Regions from separate parts of the Cellvibrio sp. KY-GH-1 genome, predicted to be linked through region 1. Evidence: predicted binding sites of a transcription regulator. Region 1 holds the regulator's gene; each other region holds the start of a gene.
The links. The regulator PhoB, encoded in region 1, activates phosphate uptake and scavenging genes when phosphate is short. The targets are predictions, from matches to a motif close to TGTCATAAANNTGTAACA.
Positions count from the first base shown of each region.

Region 2: a site for PhoB is predicted at 2,082-2,099, ahead of D0C16_RS23600 (porin). Genes of this name have one in related genera too.
Region 3: a site for PhoB is predicted at 2,996-3,013, ahead of D0C16_RS14165 (TIGR00153 family protein). Genes of this name have one in related genera too.
Region 4: a site for PhoB is predicted at 2,729-2,746, ahead of D0C16_RS15865 (alkaline phosphatase PhoX). Genes of this name have one in related genera too.

Region 1 is NZ_CP031728.1:4,167,608-4,172,812, forward strand. It holds gene D0C16_RS17610 (sensor histidine kinase) at 1-76, opposite strand, end outside; gene D0C16_RS17615 (lytic polysaccharide monooxygenase) at 265-1,443, opposite strand; gene phoR (phosphate regulon sensor histidine kinase PhoR) at 1,753-3,039, opposite strand; gene phoB (phosphate regulon transcriptional regulator PhoB) at 3,191-3,889, opposite strand; gene D0C16_RS17630 (hypothetical protein) at 4,418-5,205, opposite strand, start outside.
Region 2 is NZ_CP031728.1:5,678,404-5,683,608, reverse strand. It holds gene D0C16_RS23610 (DUF934 domain-containing protein) at 1-319, shown strand, start outside; gene D0C16_RS23605 (hypothetical protein) at 395-877, opposite strand; gene D0C16_RS23600 (porin) at 979-1,968, opposite strand; gene D0C16_RS23595 (DUF2063 domain-containing protein) at 2,267-3,007, opposite strand; gene D0C16_RS23590 (DUF692 domain-containing protein) at 3,004-3,843, opposite strand; gene D0C16_RS23585 (hypothetical protein) at 3,849-4,211, opposite strand; gene hrpA (ATP-dependent RNA helicase HrpA) at 4,461-5,205, opposite strand, start outside.
Region 3 is NZ_CP031728.1:3,331,377-3,336,581, reverse strand. It holds gene argE (acetylornithine deacetylase) at 1-836, opposite strand, end outside; gene D0C16_RS14170 (inorganic phosphate transporter) at 961-2,235, opposite strand; gene D0C16_RS14165 (TIGR00153 family protein) at 2,253-2,930, opposite strand; gene D0C16_RS14160 (GspE/PulE family protein) at 3,161-4,930, shown strand; partial or broken gene D0C16_RS14155 (heme NO-binding domain-containing protein) at 5,017-5,205, shown strand, end outside.
Region 4 is NZ_CP031728.1:3,767,271-3,772,475, reverse strand. It holds gene D0C16_RS15885 (HDOD domain-containing protein) at 1-620, shown strand, start outside; gene D0C16_RS15880 (hydratase) at 718-1,518, shown strand; gene D0C16_RS15875 (thioesterase family protein) at 1,528-1,935, shown strand; gene D0C16_RS15870 (ZIP family metal transporter) at 1,935-2,681, shown strand; gene D0C16_RS15865 (alkaline phosphatase PhoX) at 2,824-4,290, shown strand; gene D0C16_RS15860 (UDP-2,3-diacylglucosamine diphosphatase) at 4,314-5,165, opposite strand.

The DNA of each region.
Region 1 (5,205 bases):
GTTGGAATTCGATGTATACCACCGCACTCCAGGTAATTACCCCTGCTAACATTGGCAGATGTTTGTCATTGCTCATTGGGCGCATCCTGTTTTGAGCTGACTATCTTAAGCCCTAAATCGTCTGCTTATGAACAGGATATTTGTCATCACCTTGTGCGTTTTTTTAATCAGAAAAGCAAAACGGCAATCCAGTTGGATTGCCGTTTTCGTTTCGCCTCGAACTAACTTGCAGGATTGTTCGAGGGAAATTTGCGCGCGCGTAGATTAGTTACACGCACGTACCAATGACCAGGCATTTTGCCATGCCCAACCGGTACCTGGAGCGTATGGGCCGCCCACAGTACACCAGCCTGAAACGGTACATTGATATTCGCTACCTGCGTTTTGTACTTTAGCGCCATTGGCGTAGCTGCTGCCGTTTACGTAAGCAGGCGAAGTACAGCTGCCAGTAGCAGTAGAAGAGGCGACTGAGCTAACAGCGACGCTGGACTTGCTAGAAGAAACTACCACTGCGCTGGAAGCAACAGACGATGAAGTCGGGCTGCCGGTACAAGCGCCCAAGTCTAACCAATGAGCGTATTGACCCGAGTTGGTCGCTGGGTTGTTGTTTTGGGTCCAGTAGTTAGCCTGGTAGCGATTTCCGTTGTACTGCACTTGTTGCGGGTTGGTGTACGCGGTTTGCGCATTCCACACAGGCAAGCTGGCGCAAGTATTGTTGGAAACGCTGGAGGCAACTGAACTGGCCACCGAAGAAGCAACTGATGATGGTGCTGCAGAGCTTTTTACCGATGAGCTGGTGCTAGCAACAGAGGAAGTTGTCGTGCCGCCGAAGTTAACGTCAATACATTGATAGAAACCTTCCGCTGCATCGCGCTCCCAGTCGCGTTGCCAGATTGAGTACACAATGTGGCGACCGGTACGTTGTGGCAGGTTAACCACATGGTTGGAAACAGCTTCCTGATCCGCTTTGCCTGAGTCGTGGATCAACTCCAGATCGCTCCAGCGCAGCGGTTGGCTGTGGTTATAGCCTTCTTTGGTAATGTAATAACGGAAATACCAGGTTTTGTGCGCCGCAGTGTTGGTCCAGGTAAAGGTACGTGGGCCAGGTACTACGTTGGTTGCTGGCCAGTCCGTACGCGCCAGGTCCATACCAAACAGGTTGGAGCGGTTGGCAGAGCAGAGACGACCATCAGGAATGAAGAACTCGTGGTTGTCTTTAACGCCGCCCACAGCAACCTCCTGTGGGGTGTAAAGACCCGCGTTGCCGGCTGCTTTTGCGGCGATACAGGCTGGATGGGTTGGGTTTTCAATACCGTTCTCAGCACATTGGATGTAACGTGATTTTGGAGAAGATACATATCCGTGGGCAAATGCCTGGCCTGCAGCCAGCAGTGAACCCATTACTACAGCGGCAATACCGCAAGTTTTTATTGTCTTTTTCACTCTCAATCTCCTGGGTAATTTAGATTGGTCATAAACCAGTGCGAACCTTAGGGTAATCGCTTGTTATTTAACTCATGCAGTTCCCTGCGCACTTGGCGTCAGGATCATTGCATGGGGATCGAGTCTAAAATGACAACGTTGTTTTATCCGGTCCGACTTTAAGTCAATAGGGTAATAGTTTTGTCATTAAGTGCGAATTTGCGAAGCAATTCCGGCTTTAAGTGCCAGTCAAGTTCGACTTTTGGTGGGAAAGCAGAAAAATTGACAAGGTTGTCACTTTTCTGCCAAGCGAGCTGATATCACGAAGGGTTACTTTTGCGGTAGAGGAAATATGCAGGTAAAGGTACTGCCCCGGCCCGGTTCGCTGGTGATTTGCAATTCAGCATCGTGGCGCATTAGTACATGCTTCACGATTGCCAATCCCAAACCAGTACCGCCCGTGCTGCTGTTGCGGCTGGCATCGACGCGGTAGAAGCGCTCGGTAAGGCGTGGGATGTGTTGAGCTTCTATACCTGGCCCGTTATCGCTGACGGAAAAGTAAAAATGTTTCTGATCCTGCCATAACAAAAGACTAATACGCCCTTCGTTGGGCGTGTACTTTACCGCGTTGATAACCAGGTTGGAAAAGGCGCTGTGTAATTCCTTTTCATTTCCAGGTAACTGCAAGGGCTTGGTGGTGTTGTTGCAGATGAGCGTGAGCTGCTGTTCCTTTTCTTTACTCAACACTTCGGCTTCGCTTTTTACAATCGCGAGTAGCTGTTCGATATTGATTGGCTTGTGGTTGTGGCCGGCTTCAGTGGTTTCCAGTTTGGATAACACCAGCAAATCATTAATCAATAGCGACATGCGCTTGGATTGCTGCAACATTTGCTGCAACGGCTTAATCCACGTAGGTGTAGTGTTGTTATCCACCAGGGTTTCTACATAGCCGTTGATAACCGTCAGCGGTGTACGCAGTTCGTGGGAGACGTTGGCAATGAAGTCCTGGCGCATTTTTTCCAGGTTATGCAGCTGTGTTACGTCGCGAATTACAATTAACCGTTCATTCTTGCCAAACAGGGTGATCTGGAATTGCAGCTGTTTGGACGCGAAGCGCGAGGACGGCAGTTCCAGTGGTTCCTCGTAGTTGCCTTCTTCAAAGTAGGTCACGAATTTGGGGTGGCGGATAAAGTTGATGACCGATTGCCCCTGGTCTTTGGTGCTGAGCGCCAGCATTCGGTGTGCGGCCGGGTTCCAGAAATCCAGATGGCCGCGCGCATCCAGAATTACCAGGCCATCTTTTAGTGCAGAGCTGATTTCCTGAATGCGTTTAATCACCGCTTGCAGGTTTTCTTTTTCCAGCCGCTGGTCGCGTTGTAATTGGTAGATATTGTCGAAGATCTGGCCCCAGATACCGCTGGCTTCGGGCGGGTGTTCGCTCTCCTGACGCACCAGCCATTGGTTGAGACGGCGCATCTGCCAGAGCATCCAGAGAATATAAATCGCACAGCCAAATAGCATCCAAAGCGCATAATGGTCGCTAAAAAAGCCAATCACGCTGCAGACAACGAGGATGACCAGAATACGTTGGAGTTCGGTACTGAAACCTTTAAGCAAGGGGGAGCCTCTTAGTTCTTAATCCGTATCCGGAGGTAGAAACCTCTGCAAGACACGCCGTGAACCCATCCATGGGGGCTCATCGTCGACGTCCCTGTCTCCGATGGTCTTGCAGAGGTTTCTACCTCCGGATACTCACCGCAGAGTGAAATCAGGCTTCAATGCGAGTGGAGAAACGGTAACCGGTACCGCGTACGGTCTGGATCAAGTCTTCATGGCCGTCTATGGTCAGAGCTTTGCGCAGGCGGCGAATATGCACATCTACCGTCCGCTCTTCCACATAAACATTGCCGCCCCACACATGATCCAGTAATTGGCTGCGAGTATAAGCCCGTTCCTGGTGAGTGAGGAAAAATTCCAGCAGCCGATATTCGGTGGGGCCCATATCGACCGACTGATCATTGATGGTCACGCGGTGGCTGGCGGGGTCCAGACACAAGCCCTGAACGGTAATGGGGGCGGAATTGATTTGCGGATCGGCGCGGCGCAATACTGCCTTCAAGCGCGCGACCAGCTCACGCGGGGAAAAGGGTTTGGTGATGTAATCGTCAGCGCCCACTTCCAGGCCCTGAATTTTGTTGTCCTCTTCACCTTTGGCGGTCAGCATGATGATCGGAGTTGCCGAGGTCACCTCATCGCGCTTCAACCGGCGCGCCAATTCGATACCGCTGGTGCCGGGCATCATCCAGTCGAGCAGGATTAAGTCAGGCTTTTCATCAATGATCAGGCCGTGAGCATCCTGCGCATTGCTCGCCTCCATGACTTGATACTCAGCCATCTCCAGTGCCACGCGCAACATATCGCGAATAGCGGATTCATCATCAACGATCAGAATTTTGCGACCAGTCATAAAGGTGCTCTGCCTGAGTAAACCACGGGAAGCTTCGGTATTTATGAAGCTAATATTGCAGCTTATTAAATAAGTTCAGTGTTACACATTTATGACAGTGTGCAGGATATTTGGGGGAAATATAGCACGTAAGATCTTTATGAACGCTGTTCTAAGGGGCAAACGCTCCGCCAAACCTGTATTGTTCGTTAGTGTGTTTAGGCGATGTATTTTGTTACCAAGTATGACCTTCGATAATGTCACAGGAGGGCGTCAATCGGAGGTTTCCGTTGATCGCTAATAGCGTCATAGATGGCTGCACCGCGTGAAACTGCGATACCTGCATCGGCAATCGGTGCTAACGCTTATCGAATTGGTAGATGAAGCCGCAAAACGTGCTGCTCGGTGAGTATTATCGAGAGGGTTGACCGAGTGGCGCATACTTTAACGTTAACATTAAAAAATGCGCCACAAGGGCGTTTTATCGCTGGCCTGCTTGATTGTTAAAGTAACTATCATGCAGGAATAATATTCCCTTAATCGGGAATATTATTGGACGCAACTAGCCGCATCCACCAGCAGGCTGGAAGATGTGCTGAGTGGGAAAATACCGTTGATGGCTCCGGTAATGGTGTCGTGAATAGCGACATCACGCCATACGTTTTGATTGGCAATTGTTTGCTGAAATCCGTAATTCAGCTGGAAATTGGCGACTGCCGGGATATTTTGCAGAGCACTGACCTGGAAAATTCGCTTGCCGCCGCTATTAAACACTTCCACGACATCGGCCTCGGGCAGACTGATCTGGATGGTTGAGATGTAATTCGCGTTGCGCAACTGCAGGCTCAGAAAGACGTTTTGTCCCTGTAGTACACCGAAACCAAGGCTGGCAGTACCCTTGTCAACACCTGCCTGAGTTTCGCAAACAACTGTAGGGCTGGATGAACTCGCGCTTGAGGTTGTAGCTCCTGAGCTTTGCGTCGCTGTTGAACTGCTGTTAGTGGTTGATGACGAGTTACCGTTACAACTAGCGGTATCGACCAACGTAGTCAGGGTGGTTGCCAGCGGGTTGGCCCCGTTTACTGCACTAGTAATAGTCTCGTAAATACCGATGGTGCGCGTTACGTTCAGGTTGGCGTTCAGTTGTTGGTAGTTAAGGTAGATCGACGTCAGGCTGGTTGAGGGCAGGTTTTCCAGTGCCAAAACTTCATAGATAAACGTTGAGCCATTAGTGCTTACCAAAGTTACATAGGCGTTATTCAGCTGGACTTCCGGAAATTGCCAACCAAGATCCGCGTTTTGCACCTGGAGGGACAAGTAGACTCGGTTGCCAGCTG
Region 2 (5,205 bases), 1.5 Mb from region 1:
TGAAAGCGCCGAGTTAATAGGTGCAGAGGCGAATCGCTTCCCGGTGATCGGCGTTAACTTTCCGCTGTTTATGGATGGCCGCGCTTTTTCCAGCGCGCGCCTGCTGCGCGAGCGCTATGGCTTCACTGGCGAACTGCGTGCCGTTGGCAATTTTATCCGCGACCAACTTTGCTACTTGCGCCGCTGCGGTGTTAATGCGTTTGCCTTTGCCAATCCTGAAATAAATCTGGATGAAGCGGCAAAATCATTGCAAGACCTGCAGGAATATTATCAAGCTGCTGTAGATCAACCACTGCCGCTCTTTAGGCGTCGGGCTTGATAGCCAACACAGAAATAAAAAAAAACGCCGCTTTATAGCGGCGTTTTTATTTATACAATTTATTCAGACTAAGGGCTAGTCACAGCGAAAGGTTAATGCCAATTCGATTCGTCCCATCGCCAAACCACGGTAATGCTCACCAATAATCGCAAAACCATTACCACACTTTTCCAACGCCTTTGGTAATAATTGTGCACGCGCCACGGGCAGATTAGCCCACTGATCTACTTCTACGCGCAACATAAAATTCTGTTCAACTTTCTGTTTAGATGTGCGCAAGCCTTGTGCAGAAGCTTCTTGTGTTGCAGGCGCATCTTGTGTGGTTGGAGCGGTAGTATTTTTTTCTGCACCAGTAGTCTCCAGTACAGCACCCTCTTCTCCTTTTTTAAACGCTTTCTGCAAAAACCCGTTCAGTCCTTCGTTGGAATAATCGCAATCTTGCTGGTTCACATTCATCGAGTCGGCTGCATCCACAGCTGCTTCACAGTTTTTTTTAGCTGCTTCACTGGCTTCTACTGAAAATGCTACCAACAACAGGCAAAACGCAAGAGATTTCATGGATCACTCCTGAATATCGTTAACAATAAAATATCATTTCCCAAAATAACAAAGGGTGCTTACGCACCCTTTGCTTACAAATTGCAATTCGCAGTCACGAATTAGAATTTGAAATCCACACCAACACCACCGTAAGTATCATCACGATAGGTGTCAACAGTTGGTTCAGTAGCGTCATTCATGCCATTTTCAACTGAAGTGAAGTAACCGTACAAAGTGGCATTTTTGGTCATTTTGTAATCCACACCAACGCTCGCGGCTTCGCCATCGATCCATCTTACGTCAGAGTCACCAAATTGACCTTTTACGGCCCACTTGTCGGTCAGGTTCCAGAGGATAGAAACCAACGCACCGTCTTCATCGTAGCCGGTATTGTCGTTTTCGTATTGCTCAGCCAACGCACCTAATTGCACAGGGCCCAAAGTCAAACGAGCGACAGCGCGAACCAGGCTAATACCATCAGCTTCTACGTCCTGATCAGTTGCGATAGCCCCGTAGAATACCGGGCTGGTATAGCTGAAAGATACAGACGCGCCATTGGTTGGAGTACCCGCTTGTTTGAAGGTACCGTCGTTTTCTTCAGAGGTGTAGGCAGCAGCAATTGCGAAACCGCCGAAAGTTGGGGTTACGTATTGCACGATGTTGCTTACGCGGTTTTCACCTTTGAAGATGTTGGTAATATCGCCTTCCAGATCATTGAACAGGTCAATTTTTTCCTGAGCAACTTTAGTTGGGGTATCAAAGTGACCGCCCATAATGGTACCAGCTACACCTTGCAGACCCAGAAAAATATTACGTTGGCCGAAAGTTTGTGAACCGTTGGTACCGTCATCCACTTCAGTTTGGTATTCAAACTGGTAAATCACTTTCAACTTCGAATTAACTTCTTCACCACCCTTTACACCGATGCGCGAAGCGTTGCTCAGTAACTCTACTTTGCTGCCATCAGCCTGATTGCCGTTAGCAGTTGAATAACTAGCTTCGTCGGTGCTTTGCAGGGAAACGTTGGCTTTACCGTATACGACTACGTCAGCAACAGCTGCCAGCGGGAACAGAGAAGCGAGGGTCACGGCTAATAATGTTTTTTTCATGGAGTTGTCTCCTTGATTGTGTGTGTGTGATGCATAGAGCATCGGTGAGTCAGGTGTTTCGAATTTAAAGATTACATTTATGTGTCTTTCGGGTTGCCATTGTGTGACTGGATGATTACAGAAATATGACAACCGGAGTGTCTTATTGACGGGGCAAGATTATATAAAGAAATGAATGGCTGTACTGTGATAAATCCTAGCTTTAAATCAAAAATTCACACTTTTTGCACTATTTTTGCGCCTTAAATCGTATTTAAGGCACTTATATCATCCATAAAAGTGCAAATGAGGATACATATTACTCAAAATGACTGATAACGCTATCTTTATAAAGACCTTCCAACAACAAAACTGCCTGTTTTTTAAGCAAATCAAAATCGGAATGCTGTAACTCTCGGGCAATGGTTTGCAGTTGAGCGATTAAAGGTTGATCAACCGATTGCAATAAAAACAACAAGCGCGCTGTCAGTGGATTAGCTGCAACAAAACAAACCTTGTCATTGCGATTACGGTAAACCAACAAATGTGTTACTTCCGGCGTCAAATTGGCGTGGGTCGCAGAGACTTTCTGTACCGGGTTTTGGTAACTGAGGCAGACCGCCACTGGTGAGACTCGCGGGCGAGAGTCATCAAGATCCTTTGGCCAGACACCCGCCTCGGGAATGACCTCAGTACTTACATCCAATGCCAGCTCAATCCATTCGTAATGTACCAACTCCAGTAAATACTCAGGGTCGCCTTCCTGCAGTCCACGCTCCTGCAGCAAATATTGCACAAACTCGTCACTGAGCTGTAAAAAATAGGGAGTCTGGCAATAGTGATGTGCGATAAAGCTGCGGATTAATCTGTGCCATGCATCATCCGTTAGAATTGAGCGAGTAACAGGAAATACATTAGCAATAAAATTCTCAATATTGTTGTAAATCAAATCGCGATAAATATGCAAACGACGTTCTTCCACTTGCATGGGCGCCGGGCTCGCTTCCGGTGATCGCAAATAACGCGCGAGCTCCAGTTGAGTGTGTTGGAAACTTTTCATAAGACACTCTGCTGGCGAATTTTAATTTCATTGAGTTCTGCCAACAATTCAGGCAGCGGCGGGATATTAAAATCGCGCTCCAACAGTGTTGGTTTCACGCCAAATAAGTCGTAGGTTTTTTCCAACAATTGCCACACCGGATGAATCACCGGTGCACCGTGAGTGTCTACGCGCAAATCTTCCGCCTCTTCATAATGCCCGGCGATATGTACGTAAGCCGTGCGCTCACCGGGAAGACTGGCAAGAAACTCATAGGGATCATACTTGTGGTTGATGCTGTTAACGTAAATATTATTTACATCCAGCAAGAGCGCACAATCGGCCTTTTTCACCACGGCATTAATGAATTCGCTTTCACTCATTTCCTGCTGTGGAGCGTAATAGTAGGAAGAGTTTTCGATAGCAATGCGCTGCCCTAAAATGTCCTGCGCCCGCAAAATGCGTTCAGCCACATATTCAACGGCTTCTTCAGTAAAGGGAATAGGCAACAAATCGTATAACTGGCCCTGATCACTGCAATAGCTCAGATGCTCACTGTAATAGCGAATACCGTGCTCACGCATTAATTGTTTGATCGAATGCAAGAGGTCAGTGTTTAAGGGTGCGGGGGAACCGATAGAAAGGGATAATCCATGGCAGACAAAAGGAAAACGCTCTGTGTAGGCCCGCAACTGTTTTGCTAAACGGCCGCCAACCTGAATCCAGTTTTCTGGAGCAACCTCCATAAACTGAATATCGCTAGTGTTCAAATCTGCCAAGGTTTTCATTAGCGTCCGGCGCAAGCCAAGGCCTGCACCGGAAACAGCTGCTGAATAATTGCCAGCTGCATCAGCCATAAAGATTACTCAGCTTTTTTCTCTTCTTTTTTATCGGCGCCGCATTTAGCTTCACCACACTTATGCTCGCCTTCTGCCTTTTTATCAGCGCCGCACTTGTGTTCACCTTCAGCTTTTTTATCAGCGCCGCACTTGGCTTCGCCGCACTTATGCTCACCATCAGCTTTTTTGTCGGAGCCGCATTTTGCTTCACCGCACTTGTGTTCGCCTTCAGTTTTAGTCGCGCTGTTATCAGCCAAGGTGTAACCTGCTTGCAGTTGAGTTGCGCTAAAGGTGGTATCTGCAGCGGACGCTACCGGAGCCAAGGCGGCGGAAGCAACGAACGCAGCACCAATCATTGCGGACAGGTTAGAAATTTTATTATTCATGGAAAAACTCCTTTCGTTCAATAGTTACAGGGTGATAGAAAATGTCATCGGATTTTTGTACCACTAAAGCAAACTGATATTAACCGCATTACCTACTAAATAGCTGGGCCTTGCTCACAAGCTTGCCACACCTACCCTCGCCCAGTTCGCTGTTGGTGACTTATAGACTAGCCTCATTTGACTTTGTTACAACACCAACACATATTTACCCTATTATTTATCTCAGCCTAATTTTTCGCCGGCTATTGGCTACCCTTGGGCTTGTAAAAGAGCTTGCTCCCACTGCTTATCCAAGCGTTTGTCGGATACTGGCACCTGGGTCTTCAAGGTCTGGGCGAATAAGGAGATGCGCAGTTCTTCCACCCACCAACGGTATTCCATCAGCTCCGACAACTGCCCAAGGCGATAATCACCTTCCTTCGCCAGATAATCTGCGAGGCGCTGCCAATGCGGTGCGACCTCTGCCAGCTGCAACTTATCTTTCTGGGAATTTAACGCCGCCTTCTCCAGCCGTTGCTGGATGCCGCGCATATATTTGGGATACTGCTGCAACCATTGCGACGGTGTCTTGTATACCAAACCAGGGTAATAGAGCTGCGCCAGCTGTTGATTGATGTCACCAATGGTATACGCGAGCACCAACATATTTTTTTGTTGTTTAAGCTGCTTTTTAATCTCGACCAACAGTTTCAAACTGGTAATTAATTGATTCGCCAGCTCTTGCGCGTGGGAAATTAATTTATCTTTGATCGTTTGCAATAAAGACTCAAACAACGATTTTTCGCGCGGCAATTGCTGTTGATCGGCAAAAGCTAGTTGTTTGATAGCTGCCATAATTAAATCATCAACCACCTGATCACGGCTGCCAATTCCTGCCAAGGTCAGCGCAACCTCCTGCCCTTTTAATAATTCTTTGTGTAAATATTTAACAGTTTGCCCAAGGGATAAATACGTTAAGCGTGTTAAGCCGCGTTGAGTAAAATCCAAGGCTTGC
Region 3 (5,205 bases), 840 kb from region 1:
ATAGTTGCGCGCAAGTCGTCGTTATCCATCCCAGGCAATAACCGTAAATCAAAATGCAATTCGCACTCGCCGCAAATTCGGTTGGCGCCGTCACCGCCGTGAATACAACCTAAATTCAATGTGGGGGTTTGCACGGCGAAACCGGGGTCGCGGTATTTTAATTGCAATTCGCTGCGCAGTTGCAGCAGTGAACTCATCACCTGATTCATAGCTTCGAGCGCATTGTTACCCAGCGCCGGGTTAGATGAATGGCCGCTCTTGCCGCGCACACGAATGGCTTCCATCATGATGCCTTTATGGGCGCGGATGGGAACCAGCCCGGTGGGTTCACCGATAACGGCGTAGCGTGGTTTGAATCCCGCAATACCTTCCTGCGCGAGCGCGCGAGCACCGCTCATGCTGCTCTCTTCATCGGCGGTGGCTAACACGATCAATGGATGCTTGAAGGGTTTATCCAGATAGGGTTTTACCGCCGCCATAATCACGGGGAAAAACCCCTTCATATCGGTAGCGCCCAGACCGTACAACTTGCCATCGCGCTCGTTGAGTTGGAATGGATCGGATTGCCAGCGGTTCGCGTCGTAGGGAACGGTATCGCTGTGGCCCGCCAATACCAAACCACCATCACCGGTACCGAGGCTAGCAATCAGATTGGCTTTGCCGGATTCGCCCAGTGGCAGCACACGCGTATTAAAGCCCAAGTCGCCGAACACGTTGGCGAGATAGTCGATAACCTTTTGGTTAGACATGTCCCATTCGGGCAGGCCGCAGCTAACCGAGGGTATGGCCACCAATTGCTGGAGATGGTTGATATAACCTTTGGAATCAAAACTCATGGATAACACCTTGCTATGGATGAGGTGTTATCGATCATTGACTGCAAAAATGCAAGCGAAGGCTATCGACAGATATTAAAAAACCGGGCTTGGGTTAGTCCGGTTTTAAGTTGAGTGTTATTGATCAGCCAAACAGGCCTTTGAAAAAGTAGAAAAACAAAATCGACAAACCGGCACCGGCGGGCAGGGTAATTAACCAAGACGCAAAAATACCGCCAATAACCCCGATATTTAGCGCACCTATACCGCGTGCCAAGCCCACGCCCAATACTGCACCTACCAGGGTGTGGGTGGTGGAAATTGGTAAGCCTAGACCTGAAGCAATTACTACCGTTGCAGCGGCAGACATCTCGGCGGCAAATCCGCGGCTGGGGGTTAGCTCGGTAATTTTTTTGCCGATGGTGATCATCACTTTGTAGCCGTAGGTGGCAAGGCCCGCTACTATGCCCAGCGCGCCTAGTAATAAAACCCACGAGGGTACTTGTGCCTTGGCTTCGATGGCGCCCACATCCAGTACGCTGATTACGGCGGCCATTGGACCTACTGCGTTGGCGACATCATTGGAGCCGTGAGCAAAGGCCATGGAGCAGGCGGTAAATATCATTAACACCCCGAATACTTTTTCCACACTGGCAAAGCGGTTGGCTTTGTCGGCCGCCGGATCCGGGGTAATGCGGCTGAGCATATATACTCCAATTCCGGCTACCAGTATCCCAATCAAGGTGGCAACAAACATGGCTTCGATAAAACTGAATTGCACATCATGAGCCTGAAGTACATATTTAAGTCCCTTCAAAATTGTCACCATTGAAAGGAAAAATCCCACGGCAAACATGTAGAAAGGAATGTAGTGCTTGGCATTAGTAAAGGGATCGTCGGTGCTAAGGATGAGTCGCTGCACTGAGCGGAAAATCCAGAATGAGATGACGCCGGCGATCACGGGTGTAATGACCCAACTGCCAACAATTCCCCAGACCTGGCTCCATTGCACCGCATCGGCGGAGATCCCCACGGCGGCGAAACCGATAATTGCACCCACAATCGAGTGAGTGGTGGACACCGGCCAGCCAAGGATACTCGCGATCATTAACCAGGTGCCGGCTGCCAGCAGTGAAGAGAGCATGCCGTAGATAAACAAATCCGGGTGACTGGTCATTACGTCCAGTTCGACGATTCCGCTGCGGATGGTTTCGGTCACCTCGCCGCCGGCCAGATAGGCGCCGGCAAACTCGAAAACCATCGCCACCAAAATTGCTTGCTTCATGGTGAGTGCGCGAGCGCCCACTGAGGTGCCCATGGCATTGGAGACATCGTTGGCGCCAATGCCCCAGGCCATAAATAAACCGAAGACACAGGCGAGGATCAACAGTGTCTGACTGTGTTCTGCTAAAAGGGTCATGGGTATATTCCTGGAAACTAGCGGGCCAGTAGCAGTTGCAAACGACCGCCGACATCGTGGGCGCGGTTGGAAATGTCACCGACCCAATCAATGGTGTTGTAGAGGAACATTACATCCACCGGTGGTAATTGCGCTTCCAGCGCGAAGAGCGAGGTACGCACGCCGATTTCAAGCTTGTCGGCCTTTTCTTCCAGTTCATCCAACTCTTTAATCATGTTTTCTACTACGGCCAATTCGCGGCCGCTAAAACCCGTTTCCAAGAGTTCGTCGAGTTCGTTAATGGCCACCAGCGCCTGCTCGGCAGCGGCGACACTCGCGCGTACAAACTCATTCATCTGCGGGCGCATAATGGTGGGGATGCTCATACGCCGCCCCATGATGATGCCCACAATGTCCTTCGCGCGGTTGGCGATGCGATCTTGCATGGTGAGTAGTTCCAGCAGGTCAGTGCGCGGCACCGGCAGGAATAGGCTTTTGGGCAGATGCAGGCGCAGTTGCTTTTTTATTTCATCGGCTTCGTTTTCATACTTCACCACCATTTCCTGCAGCGCGCGCGCGCGCTCCCAGTCATCGCTGGTAATCGCTTCAAAGAAATGCACCAGCTCGGCCGCGCCCTTTACCGCCAGTGCCATATGCTCCTGGATCGGCTTAATCGGTGAGCGGCCAAACAAATTCGACAGGTTGGCAAACGGCATGAAAATCCCTCCGGATAAAAAGTGTGCGCAGTATAGAAAGATCACCCGATCAGGTCACCTTGGTTTGTGACATTTTTGTGACAGTGATGCATTCTTCTGCGGGTAGTGGCTGGCCCATAGATAATAGATAGCGGCCGCTAAAATGCGAGCAAGTGATGGCACAGGCAGACGCTCTTCTTCGCAACCGCTACAATCCTCTGCAGATATAACACTAACAGGGTTAAAGAATAATGGCGCAGGTGCTGGATAGGGTTCTCGATTTACGCGGATTAATTAGCGATCTGGTGGCGGATGGTCGCATGAAGCAAATGGATGCCAATGTGCTGCTGGGTGCATCGCGCACGCGCGAGCAAGCCATCATGCATCCGCTCGCCTATATCGCCACCCAGAATTTGGATGATGTCCAGCGCCCCGGTAAAACCCTGGATGGTGAAACCCTTACCGAGTGGCTCGCCACCAAGGCGCGTCTGCCGCTGTTCCATATAGATCCGATGAAAATCGACGTGGCCAAATGTACCGAGGTAATCAGCTACGCCTTCGCCAAACGCCATGGAATTTTATGTGTACAAGTCAACCAGGATCATGTGCTGGTGGCTTGTACCCAACCATTTATGGCGGGATGGGAGCCACAAGTGGAGCACGTGGCGCGCCGTACGGTTAAGCGTGTTGTTGCCAACCCGGCCGATATCGAACGCTTTATGGTGGAGTTCTACACACTGGCGCGCTCGGTGTCCGGTGCCAGTGGGGCGACTTCCTCGTCGGCGATTACCAACTTCGAGCAGCTGGTCGAACTGGGTAAGGCGAGTGATCCTGACGCTAATGATCAGCATATCGTCAAGATTGTGGACTGGTTGCTGCAGTACGCTTATGACCAGCGTGCGAGCGATATCCACATAGAACCGCGCCGTGATGTGGGGCGCATTCGCTTTCGTATCGATGGCGTACTCCATTACGTGTATGAATTGCCGGCCAATGTTGCTACCGCCGTCACCAGCCGCTTCAAAGTGTTGGCGCGAATGGACATCGCCGAGAAGCGCAAGCCGCAAGATGGGCGTATCAAAACCCGGCGCAGCGACGGCAGTGAAATCGAATTGCGTATGTCTACCTTACCCACCGCGTTCGGCGAAAAACTGGTGATGCGGATATTCGATCCGGAAGTATTGCAGCGCAGCTTCAGCGATTTGGGTTTGGTCGGCGATGACTACGCGCGCTGGAATACCATGCTTAATCGTCCCAACGGGATTTTGCTGGTAACCGGCCCCACCGGTTCCGGTAAAACCACCACGCTTTACTCGTCACTACGACAAGTCGCCACCGATGAAGTCAATGTCAGCACCATAGAAGATCCGATCGAGATGGTGGAAGAGCGCTTTAACCAAACCCAGGTGCATCACAAAATCGGGCTGGACTTTGCTGCCGGTATCCGCAGCCTGATGCGGCAAGATCCGGACATTATTATGGTGGGCGAAATTCGCGATCTGGAAACGGCGCAGATGGCCGTTCAGGCCGCGTTGACCGGGCACTTGGTGTTGTCGACGGTTCACACCAATGACGCTCCTTCCACCGTTGCACGTTTATTGGATTTGGGAATTCCCTCGTATTTAATCAATGCAACCTTGCTCGGGGTTATGGCGCAGCGGCTGGTACGCACTTTGTGCCCGCATTGCAAAGAAGAGGGGCAAATTAGCCAGGCAGATTGGCAGGAGTTGGTCGCGCCCTGGAAGGTGCAGGTGCCGGCTAAAGTCTATCGCCCGGTGGGATGTTTGGAGTGTCGTAATACAGGTTATATGGGCCGGCAGGGTTTATATGAAATTCTGGTGATGTCGGAATCGCTAAAAGAGCGAGTCACGCCCGATTGTAATTTGCAGGATATGCGCCGTCAGGCAATGAAAGAAGGCATGCGAACCTTACGTTTATCCGGGGCGCAAAAAATTGCGGCGGGATTAACGACGATGGAAGAGGTATTGCGCGTTGCGCCGCCGCCGGAAAAAGCGGGTTAAGATTTTTTAAACGCCCGGATGATAAAAATGTGCCTTCAAAGTGAATTCAATTGACTAAGCTTTAATCATTTCCGCAACGATGAGTGATGGCAATGAAAGGAATAGTGTTCACCGAATTTATGAGTATGGTGGAGCAGAGCTGGGGCATGGATATGGTCGACGACCTTATTGACGCCACTAACCCACCATCAGGAGGAGCCTACACCAGTGTTGGAACCTACGACCTTAGCGAGCTATTAGCCTATGTGTTGGAACTGTCCCGGCGTTTCGATCTG
Region 4 (5,205 bases), 400 kb from region 1:
TGGTGCTCAACCTGGCACTGGGTTTGTCGTTGGGCAAAGCAATGACCATCCCTAAAGATGGCCCTCATGGGGCCCAGCCTTACTGGCAACAAGCCGTATATATGGCCGCCACTATCGAAGGCTTGGTTACCGCGATTCCTCGCGATCACCGACCCAGTTTTGGTATGGCCTATCTGTGCGGCCTATTACACAACTTTGGCTACCTGATTTTAGGTGAGGTGTTTCCTCCGTATTTTCAGAATTATTGCGAATTGGCCGATGCTAACCCACACGTGAATCATCAGGCGATTGAACGGCACTTATTGGGTGTAACCCGCGAGCAATTGGCGGCGACGCTCATGTCGCTGTGGTCTATGCCGGAGGAAGTGGTGGTCGGGCTGCGCCACCAAAACAACCCCGATTACCAAGGCGAGTTTGCGAGCTACGCCAAGCTGATTTTTGTCGCTCAGCGTTTGTTGCAGCAACACAACATTGGCCGTGGCCCCAAGCTGGCTATTCCCGCCCAAGTGTTTGAAGACCTGCATTTGGATCCGGAAAAAGCCTATACCACGGTGGCGAATATTATAGAGTCGAGCGATGACCTTAAGCACATCGCCCACGAGCTGTCGCCCCATCATTAATCGCAGCTGCGGTCACCAAAACCCCTTTTCCAAGGGGTTTTGTATTTATGGCGCGGCTATTTTCCATACTGATTAGAGTTTGTGAGTGAGTTTGCATATGAGTGAGTTGTTCGATGCCACTGAGGCAGCAGCCATTTTGGTGGCACGTCGGGTTGAAGGAATCCAGGGTGAACGTTTACCTACGTCCTGCCGCCCGAAGGATTTGGAGCAGGCGTTGGCCGTTCAGGCGGCGGTGACTGAATACTGGTGTGAACAAATGGACGACACTATTGGCGGTTGGAAATGCCTGTTACCGCCGGAGGGCAAGCTGGTGGTTGGCCCTATCTACACCCGCACCATAGATTCGGTGCCTCCGGTCAGTCTCTGGCCCAAACCAGGCCAAGCCAATATCGCCCGCATTGAACCGGAACTGGCGTTTTTCTTTGGCAAGGATCTGCCCGCGCGCGCCGAGCCCTATACCCCTGCTGAGGTGGATGCGGCGATTGCTCGCACCCACATGGCGTTGGAGTTGATCAATGGTCGTTACCTAGACCCAACCCAGTGTGAGTTTGCGGAAATGTTGGCCGATGGTCTGGTCAATCAAGGCCTGTTTATTGGCCCGCAAATAGATTCCTCCAGCGCGGCGGCCGCGAGTAGTTTTACCATCACATTCAAATGCGCTAATGGCGAGTTGATTGAGCGCCAGGGTCAACACCCGAATACCCACCCGCGCGCACCGCTTTACTGGTTGGCGGAGTTTCTGCGCAGTCGTGGTCAAGGCATAGTGGCTGGGCAGGCGGTGATTACCGGATCCTACGCGGGGGTTATTGAGGTCCCCATGAATACTGATATCCAGATTGATTACGCTGGATTGGGTAGCATGCAAGTGAGTTTTAGTGCGCGAACTGAGGTTGTGTGAGGAGTTTTTATGAGCGAGGAAACCCCGTTTTATTCCTGTGAGATTCCAGTGCGCTGGGGCGATATGGATGCCTACGGCCATGTGAATAACACCCTCTACTTCCGTTATTTTGAAGAGGCCCGGTTCCAGTGGATGTTGGAAAAAGGCCTTCCGCTCAAAAGCGATACTCACCCGGTGGTGGTGACCATTGGCTGTACCTTCATGCGCCCCATATTTCACCCCGAAACCCTGCGCATCGATGTATTTCTGTCTGAACCAGGGCGCTCCAGCTTTATGGTCAAGTACAAGGTGTACACCCTGTCCCAACCCGATACACCCGCCGCGGAAGGTTATTCCAAGGTGGTTTGGGTCAGCTCAGTGGATGGTAAATCTGTACCTCTTCCAGACGTGGTGCGCGCTTGGTTTCCGGCGGAGTAATGCCCGACTGGTTAGTTGCCGGAGGTTGGGGATTTACTGCCGCGAGTGCCTTATTGATCGGCTCACTGCTTGGCTGGTTTATCCGCTTCTCCGCCAAAGTCATCGCACATGTGATGGCCTTTGGTAGCGGCATTTTGGTTGCGGCCCTGAGTTTTGAGCTGGTCGAGGAAGCCCAATCCGAGGCAAGTATTCTCTGGGTCTCCGGTGGCTTTATGCTGGGTGCGCTGCTGTTCTCTGTGATTAATCATGGGTTGAACAGCTCAGGTGTCAAGCATCGCAAACGCTCCCAGGCTCAAGGACCGGCAGCGCAAAATACCGGTTTAGCGATTGCGGCGGGCACCTTGCTCGATGGTATCCCCGAATCCTTGGCGATAGGCGTGTTGGTGGCTAGTGGTGGCAAGTTGAGCGTCGCCACCGTGGCGGCGATTTTCATCTCCAACATTCCCGAGGCCTTGTCCAGCACTGCCGGTATGCGTGTGGCCGGGCGCAGCGGTTGGTTTATGGTGCGGCTGTGGGGTGGTATGGCGCTTTTATCCGGTGTATTTGCGATTGTGGGAGCGGTATTTTTTGGTAATGCTCCGGCCCCGCTGAAAGCGCTCATTACTTGCATAGCAGCCGGCGGGATTTTCGCTATGGTGGTGGAGACAATGATCCCCGAGGCTTTTGCCGAAACCCACGAACTTTCGGGTCTTATGGCCGCGCTGGGATTTGTTACCGCCCTCGCGCTACAAGCGCTGGAAGCCTAAGGTAGCTGGGATCCAGGAGTCAAAGCAGCTCAGTGCTTGTCCGGCGCTGTCATCAAACGGTAATCTCGCTGGTTGAAAAAGGTGACCGGTAAATTCTCCCTATTCATTTGAATACTGCTGTGCCCACAATCAAGGAAACCCCATGCGTTTAACTCGTCGTCACTTTCTCAAAAATGCTAGCGCCGCCGCCATTGCTTTGGGCGGATTTCGCAGCCTGCAATTACGGGCGCAGGTCTATGCGCAGGATCCACTCTACGGCATCGACAAGGTGGGTCAGTTATTGTTAGATCCAGCGGGAATTCTCAACTTGCCGCGTGACTTTAGCTACAAAGTCATCGCTCGCACTGGCGACTTGATGAGCGATGGATTGCGCATGCCCAGCGCCCCTGACGGCATGGCGGCCTTTCCATTGCCGGGCGATGCCAGTAAATGCATTTTGATTCGCAATCACGAGCTTGCATCGGTGGGTGAGGAAGCCAGCGCTTTTGTCGGCCAGGCGAAACTGGCCAAGCAGACCAAAGGCATCGCCTACGATTTTTACAAAGGGTTGCCGGTGAATGGTGGCACTACCAGCCTTATTTTCAGCCACCGCAGTCAGCAAATAGAGCGCAGTCATCTAAGTCTGGTCGGTACGGCGCGTAATTGCAGTGGCGGTGCAACGCCCTGGGGAAGTTGGCTGACCTGTGAGGAAAGCCTCGTAGGTAAACAGCATGGCTATGGTCGCGAACACGGCTACATATTTGAGGTTCCTTCCAGTGCGAAGGGGTTGATTGGCGCTACCCCACTCAGGGATATGGGCCGTTTTATGCACGAAGCGGCGGCAGTCGATAGCTCTACCGGGATTGTCTATCTCTCGGAAGATGACGCCAAAGGGTTGTTCTACCGCTTTATCCCCAATACCCCCGGCGAACTGTTGGCGGGTGGTCGTTTGCAGGCGCTCGCCATTCGCGGCTGGCCCGGCGCAAATACTCGCAATTGGCCAGAAGATGCCGGTAAACCTGGTGTACAAACAGTGAGCCTGCGCCAGCGCTTTAGCTGTGAGTGGATTGACTTGGAGGAGGTGACGTCGCCGCAAGGGGATTTAAATCTGCGCGGTCACGCGCAAGGGGCGGCGATTTTTGCGCGCGGAGAAGGCTTGGCATTCGCCTTGCGCCCGGATAAAACCCGCGAGATTCTGCTTGCGGCCACCGGTGGCGGCCCGCTGCAGATTGGCCAAGTCTGGCGCTATCAACCTGGCCCTTACGAAGGCACCGCGCGGGAAACCGAGCAGCCTGGAGTTTTGGAATTGCTTTATGAGACCCACAACCGCGCGATTTTGGAATCCTGCGACAACCTTGCCGTTGCACCTTGGGGAGATTTGATTATTTGTGAAGACAGTTATTCGGATTTACCTGATACCGTTAATTATCTGCGCGGCCTGACACCCGATGGCAAAATCTACACCCTGGCGATGAACGCCCATCCTGATAAGGGAGAATTTTGTGGTGCCTGTTTCTCGCCCGATGGCACAACCCTGTTTGTAAATATCCAGCGGCCGGGAATGACACTGGCAATCACTGGCCCTTGGGCTCGCCTGCGCAACCAGGTACAAGGTGTTGCCGTTGTGTAGCGGGTGAGACGGTTGGCGAGCGGTTAAGCGCTCGCTGTCTGCAGCTCTTGCCAGGCGACTTTATCGCTGTGGTGGAGCAGACGCATCACGCCGTGATGATCCTCTACCAGTGCAGTGCAGTTTTCGATCCAGTCGCCACAGTTGGCGTAGCGCAGCTCTCCCTCTTCACGCAGCGCCGGATAGTGGATATGACCGCAGACTACGCCGTCGTAGCCGCGTCGTTTGGCTTCCGCCAGCGCTTCCCGCTCGTAAGTTTCAATGGCGGCCTTGGCGCCCTTGATATTGCTTTTGATCAGACCCGCCAGCGAAAAATAGGGGCGGCCGACCAGTTTACGCAGGCGATCTGACCAGCGATTGATAAACAGCAGCAGTTCGTAACCATGGTCGCCAATGACTCGCGTCAGCCAACTGTGGTTGATATAGACATCCATCGCATCACCGTGCATCACTAACAGGCGTTTACCATCAGCGGTGACATATTCATGTTCGTGAGCAATTTCAATCGGGCCAAATAGCTGTCCGCTAAAGTGCCGAATGGGGTCGTCATGGTTGCCCGGGACGTAGACCACGCGCACTCCCTGCGCTGCCAGTTCATAGAACTTCAGCACCACCTGATAGTGCTTTTTCGGCCAGCAGAAACGGCGTTTGAGCGACCACAAATCGACAATGTCACCGACGAGATAAAGAGTGTTGCAATGGATTTTATTCAGGAAGTCGAGCAGGTAATCCGCTTTGCAATCGCGGAAGCCCAAGTGAATATCGGAGATCCAAACTGTGCGGGCATTAATCAGGTAGCTCGCAGGGCGCGGTTGCGGCTCTAGCGCCTGCGCAGCCTCGAGCAGGGGAGCGGCCAGTGGGTGAACGGAGGAATTCATAGTGCGTTTCCGTGGCTGTTTCATCCAATTTTGGGGTGAA